2 linked regions of the Azospirillum sp. TSH100 genome follow. The protein of the gene in region 2 interacts with the protein of the main gene of each other region in a pairwise test. Links are inferred from orthologs where the notes say so. Each region holds a gene or a part of one and is shown on either strand. Other genes may lie near its edges. The genes, in order: nusG and rho.

Region 1 (3,039 bases), 510 kb from region 2 along the record:
ACCGCCGTCCGAGGACGGCGGTGGCGAAACGGGTCGTCAGGCGGCGGCCGGAGCCGACACGCTGGCGAGGTCGAGCTTCAGGCCGGGGCCCATCGTCGACGAGAGCGAGACCTTCAGCAGGTACTGACCCTTGGCGCCGGTCGGCTTGGCACGGCTGATGGCATCGACGAAGGCGCGGATGTTCTGGACCAGCGCCTCTTCCGAGAAGCTGACCTTGCCGACGCCGGCATGGACGATACCGGTCTTCTCCGCACGGAACTCCACCGCGCCGGCCTTGGCGGCCTTGACGGCGCCGGCCACGTCGGGGGTCACGGTGCCCAGCTTCGGGTTCGGCATCAGGCCGCGCGGGCCGAGCACCTTACCGAGCTTGCCGACCACGCCCATCATGTCGGGCGAGGCGATGCAGCGGTCGAAGTTGATGTTGCCGGCCAGGATCTGTTCGGCCAGATCGTCGCCGCCGACAACGTCGGCGCCGGCGGCCAGGGCCTCATCGACCTTGGCGCCACGGGCGAACACCGCCACGCGGACGGTCTTGCCGGTGCCGTTCGGCAGGTTCACGACGCCGCGGACCATCTGGTCGGCGTGGCGCGGATCGATGCCGAGGTTCATCGCGATCTCGATGGTCTCGTCGAACTTGGCCTTGGCGGCGCCCTTCACCAGGGTGACGGCCTCTTCCAGCGAGTAGAAGGAGTCGCGGTTAACGGTCTTGTAGGCGTCGGTCAGACGCTTGCCCAGCTTCGCCATAGGATCAGCCCTCCACCACTTCGAGGCCCATCGAGCGGGCGGAACCGGCGATCATGCTCGCGGCGGCTTCGACGTCGTGCGCGTTCAGGTCGGCCATCTTCTTCTGGGCGATCTCGCGGATCTGCGAGGTCGTGACCTGGCCGACGAAACCGCCCTTGCCAGGAGTGGTCGAACCCTTGTCCTTGCCCGAAGCCTTCTTGAGGAAGTAGCTGACCGGCGGGGTCTTGGTCACGAAGGTGAAGGTGCGGTCGCCATAGGCGGTGATGACCACCGGAATCGGCATGCCGACTTCCAGGTCCGCCGTCTTGGCGTTGAACGCCTTGCAGAACTCCATGATGTTCAGGCCGCGCTGACCGAGCGCCGGGCCGATGGGCGGCGACGGGTTGGCCTTGCCGGCCGGGACCTGCAGCTTGATGTAACCGACGATTTTCTTCGCCATCTCACAACCTCCTGGGACGACGCCTCACGCCTGTGACCGGATGGTCCGGCGCGGCGTCGCGGGGTTTTGCGGTTCGGCCATGGCGAGCCTCCCGCAACAGAATGGAGCCACCGATGCAGGCACCGGCAGCTCCGACTCGAAACACTTTTGGAACCTTGCGCTCAGATCTTTTCGACCTGCGTGTATTCCAACTCAACCGGCGTGGACCGACCGAAGATCGACACCGCCACCTTGAGGCGGGACTTCTCTTCGTCGACTTCCTCGACGACACCATTGAACGAGGTGAAGGGGCCGTCGCTCACTCGAACCTGCTCGCCCACCTCGAAGGTGATCGAGGGCTTGGGGCGCTCAAAGCCTTCCTGCACCTGATGGATGATCCGCTCGGCCTCGCGCTGGGAAATCGGCTGCGGCTTACCGCCACCACCCAGGAAGTCCGTGACCTTCGGCGTGTTCTTCACCAGCGACCAGGATTCGTCGGTCAGGTCCATCTTGACGAGGACATAGCCGGGGAAAAACTTGCGTTCGGTGTTGATCTTGGAACCCCGGCGCACTTCGACCACTTCCTCGGTCGGGACCAGGATTTCCTCGAACTTGTCTTCCAGACCCTTCTGAGCCGCCTTTTCGCGGATGGCCTGAGAGACCTTCTTTTCGAAACCCGAATAGACGTGAACGACGTACCAGCGCGCAGCCATGTCTTAGCCTCCCAGCCCAAGGATCAAGCGAACGGCAACCGCCAGCACCTGATCGACGACGAGGAAGAACAGGGCGGCGAGCACGACCATGACGAACACCATGGCGGTCGTGATGCCGGTTTCCTTGCGGGTCGGCCAGGTGACCCTGGCTACCTCGCGGCGGACCTCGCGCGCGAATTCTGCGGGATTGACTTTTGCCATCGTGCGAACCGTGCGAGCTCCGGAGCGACTGTAAGGGCGCCGCTTTTACCCTGATCGTTATTGGGACGGGATGGCAGGAGTGGAGGGGCTCGAACCCCCAACCCCCGGTTTTGGAGACCGGTGCTCTACCAATTGAGCTACACTCCTATCTCCGTCCAACCACACCTTCCGGCGTGGGAGGCCGCTTAAACCATTCTTTCGGCGGCGGTGTCAAGGCCTTTCGACCCGACTTTCGAAAGAACGTTCAGATCGGCTTACCAGAAGCCCAACCTTACTCTTCGCGCAGATAAAACTCCCCCGTCGAACCGGCGGCTCGACGGGGGAGGCAGGCTTATAGCATCACTCGACGATCTTGGCAACGACGCCGGCGCCCACGGTGCGACCACCCTCGCGGATGGCGAAGCGCAGGCCCTCGTCCATGGCGATCGGGGCGATCAGCGCCACTTCCATGGCGACGTTGTCGCCCGGCATCACCATCTCGACGCCTTCCGGCAGCGACACCATGCCCGTCACGTCCGTCGTACGGAAGTAGAACTGCGGACGGTAGTTGGTGAAGAACGGGGTGTGGCGGCCGCCCTCTTCCTTCGTCAGGATGTAGGCTTCGGCCTTGAACTTGGTGTGCGGGGTGATCGAACCCGGCTTGGCCAGAACCTGGCCGCGCTCGACGTCCTCGCGCTTCGTGCCGCGCAGCAGCGCGCCGATGTTGTCGCCGGCCTCACCCGAGTCGAGCAGCTTGCGGAACATCTCGACGCCGGTCACCGTCGTCTTCACCGTCGCCTTCAGGCCGACGATCTCGACTTCGTCACCGACCTTCACGATGCCGCGCTCGACACGGCCGGTCACCACGGTGCCGCGGCCCGAGATCGAGAACACGTCTTCGATCGGCATCAGGAACGGACGGTCCTTCGGACGCTCCGGCTGCGGGATGTACTCGTCCACCGTCTTCATCAGCGCCAGGACGGC
Region 2 (3,204 bases):
CGTCATCAGCATCATCGCCTGGATGGCGGGGCTGCTCTATCTGCCGCGCCTGTTCGTCTACCACTGCCAGGTGGTGGCCGGATCCGAGGCGTCGGAGACCTTCAAGGTGATGGAACGCCGCCTGCTGCGCGCCATCATGAACCCGGCGATGATCGCGTCCTATGTGTTCGGCATCACCATGATCCTGCTGACGCCGGAATGGATGAAGCAGGGTTGGCTGCATGCCAAGCTGCTGTTCGTGCTGCTGCTGACCGCCAGCCACATGATGATGGCCCGCTGGCGCCGGGAGTTCGCCGAGGACCGCAACACGCGTCCACAACGCTTCTACCGCATCGCCAACGAGGTGCCGACGCTGCTGATGATCGGCATCGTCATCTTTGTCATCGTCAAGCCGTTCTGACCGGCGTGCCGGTGAATCCCAGGTCTATCATCCTTCGGAAAAAGCGGAATCCGCGACCTTTGCGGGTTTCGCTTTCGTTTGACTTGCCTCCGCCGATCCGATAACCATGTCAGGACCACGGGGTTTTCGCCCCGTGGCCTCCCACGCCCACATCTGCCGATCCGACGCTCTGATCCTGAGCCGGGCCTGGTGGCTAGCGATCCGCTCCCGTGCGACCATTTTCCGGACGCCCTGGCGCGCCTTCGCCGAAGCGCCACCCGCTGCCCATCCGACGCGACCGCGTTGCGGCTTCCACCGCCCCCAGCCGCCGTCGGCCGGACCCTCCGGCACTCCCCACCCCCAAGGCCACTCCCCCGCATGACGATTTCACAGGCAATCCGATGCATCTCCAAGAGCTGAAGTGCAAAAGCCCCGCCGAACTGCTGGCGTTCGCGGAGGAGTTGCAGATCGAGAACGCGAGCACGCTGCGCAAGCAGGACATGATGTTCGCGATCCTGAAGCAGCTGGCCGAGAACGACATTCCGATCTTCGGCGACGGCGTGCTGGAGGTCTTGCAGGACGGGTTCGGCTTCCTGCGCTCGCCAGAGGCCAATTATCTGCCGGGTCCTGACGACATCTATGTCAGCCCCAGCCAGGTGCGCCGCTTCGGCCTGCGCACCGGCGACACGGTGGAAGGGCAGATCCGCTCACCGAAGGACGGTGAGCGCTATTTCGCCCTGCTGAAGGTCAACACCATCAATTTCGACGCGCCCGACAAGGTCCGTCACCGCATCAACTTCGACAATCTGACGCCGCTCTACCCGGAAGAACGCATCCGGATGGAGGTTGAGGACCCGACCAAGAAGAACCTCACCGGGCGCATCGTCGATCTGGTGGCGCCGCTCGGCAAGGGGCAGCGCGGGCTGATCGTGGCGCCGCCGCGCACCGGCAAGACGGTGATGCTGCAGAACATCGCCCATTCGGTCGCCACCAACCACCCCGAAGCCTATCTGATCGTTCTGCTGATCGACGAGCGTCCGGAAGAAGTGACGGACATGGCCCGTTCGGTCCGCGGCGAGGTCATCAGCTCCACCTTCGACGAGCCGGCGACCCGGCACGTTCAGGTCGCGGAAATGGTGATCGAGAAGGCCAAACGCCTGGTCGAGCATAAGCGTGACGTGGTCATCCTGCTGGACAGCATCACCCGTCTGGCCCGCGCCTACAACACGGTGGTGCCGTCATCGGGCAAGGTGCTGACCGGCGGTGTCGACGCCAACGCCCTGCAACGTCCCAAGCGATTCTTCGGTGCCGCCCGCAACGTGGAAGAGGGCGGGTCGCTGACCATCATCGCCACCGCGCTGATCGACACCGGCAGCCGCATGGACGAGGTGATCTTCGAAGAGTTCAAGGGAACCGGCAACTCGGAAATCGTGCTGGACCGCAAGCTCTCGGACAAGCGCACCTTCCCGGCCATCGACATCTCCAAGTCGGGCACCCGCAAGGAGGAGCTGCTGGTCGACAAGGGCACGATGTCGAAGATGTGGATCCTGCGCCGTATCCTGATGCCGATGGGCGTGACCGACGCGGTCGACTTCCTGGTCGACAAGCTGAAGCACACAAAGTCGAACAACGAGTTCTTCGAAAGCATGAACCAATAGGGGCATGCCGGCCGCCTTTCCCTCCTAAGGGAGGGCGGCACAGAAAAAGGGCGGGGACCTTTCGGTCTCCCGCCCTTTTCTTTTTCCCAACTCAGCTGGATTTGCTGTGTCAGAACGGAGGCTGCTGCGGCGCGGCTTCCTGGGCCGACTGGCGATGATACAGCTCTGCGAAGTCGATCGGGTTGATCATCAGCGGCGGGAAGCCGCCTTCACGGGTAGCGCTGGAGATGATGGCGCGGGCGAACGGGAAGATCATCCGGGCGCCTTCGATCATCAGGACCGGGCGGTGATGCTCTTCCGGCAGGCCGGGGAACTGGAACAGGGCGCCATAGGCCAGCTCGACCAGGAAGGCGACGGACTCGCCCTGGCGGGCTTCGCAACGCAGGTTCAGCGTCAGTTCGTAGAGATCGTCGCCGACCTTCTGGCCCTGGACGTCGACACCGATGTTCACCTGCGGCTGCGGCTGGTTGGGCAGCAGGCTCTGCGGGGCGTTGGGGTTCTCGAAGGAGAAGTCCTTCACATACTGCGCGAGGACATGCATCGGCAGCGAGGACGTCTGCTGCTGCTCGGCGCCGTTGCTCATCTGATCGGACATAACGGACTCCTAATCGCCGGTCCGCGTCCCGGCCCCAGACAGGGCAGGGGCGGCGGACCGACCCGGATGTGAGGTGACGGGATTTGGTTCGCGACGGTTGTGCCTTCGCCCAAAGGGCTGGCTATCACGGATCGACCGTCCTGCCAACGGAAACCACCGGCCGGAAACCAGCTACCGGCCGGCGGCTCAGTGCCGCTCATCCGGACGGTGCTTCCCCCATTGGGAGTCGGTCAGCCGCGGGGCGTCGTGGTCGTCCGCCTTCTCGCCGGGAGTGACGTCGCGGTAATCGCCGTCGATCACGCCGGGGGTGGGACGGAACGGATCGTCGGCGCGTCTGGGACCTTCTGTACCGAAGTCCGCACCGCCGACATCCTGGCCAAAATCCCGGCTAAAATCCTGGCCGAAGCCTGCTGCTCCGAACCCGCCTTTGCCGGTGGTGGTGAAGACCGGCATCCCGGTGCTGAGGCGACCGAGCAGCCAGCGGCCGATGCCGCGGCGCAAGGGCCGGATGAGCAGCATGATCCCCAGAATGTCGGTCAGGAAGCCGGGGATGATCAGCAGGATGCCGGCCA

Evidence for each region.
Region 1: the proteins of rho (region 2) and nusG interact in binary tests that used the Escherichia coli proteins (3 or more experiments, as listed by UniProt). The link is inferred for Azospirillum sp. TSH100 from one-to-one orthologs.

What each region holds. Positions count from the first base shown.
Region 1 is NZ_CP039634.1:1,424,439-1,427,477, reverse strand. Bases 111-2,833 are described here. They hold nusG (transcription termination/antitermination protein NusG), read right to left. Parts: upstream 1,876-2,833; coding sequence 1,345-1,875; downstream 111-1,344. Other genes in these bases: tuf (elongation factor Tu), read right to left, coding at 2,416-2,833; secE (preprotein translocase subunit SecE), read right to left, coding at 1,879-2,076; rplK (50S ribosomal protein L11), read right to left, coding at 749-1,183; rplA (50S ribosomal protein L1), read right to left, coding at 111-744. In the rest of the region: more of rplA, read right to left, coding at 37-110; more of tuf, read right to left, coding at 2,834-3,039. UniProt on the Escherichia coli protein: Part of the processive rRNA transcription and antitermination complex (rrnTAC). The complex forms an RNA-chaperone ring around the RNA exit tunnel of RNA polymerase (RNAP).
Region 2 is NZ_CP039634.1:914,002-917,205, reverse strand. The notes cover bases 21-2,908. They hold rho (transcription termination factor Rho), read left to right. Parts: upstream 21-780; coding sequence 781-2,037; downstream 2,038-2,908. Other genes in these bases: E6C72_RS04400 (FxsA family protein), read right to left, coding at 2,819-2,908; secB (protein-export chaperone SecB), read right to left, coding at 2,147-2,632; hemJ (protoporphyrinogen oxidase HemJ), read left to right, coding at 21-400. In the rest of the region: more of hemJ, read left to right, coding at 1-20; more of E6C72_RS04400, read right to left, coding at 2,909-3,204. UniProt on the Escherichia coli protein: Facilitates transcription termination by a mechanism that involves Rho binding to the nascent RNA, activation of Rho's RNA-dependent ATPase activity, and release of the mRNA from the DNA template.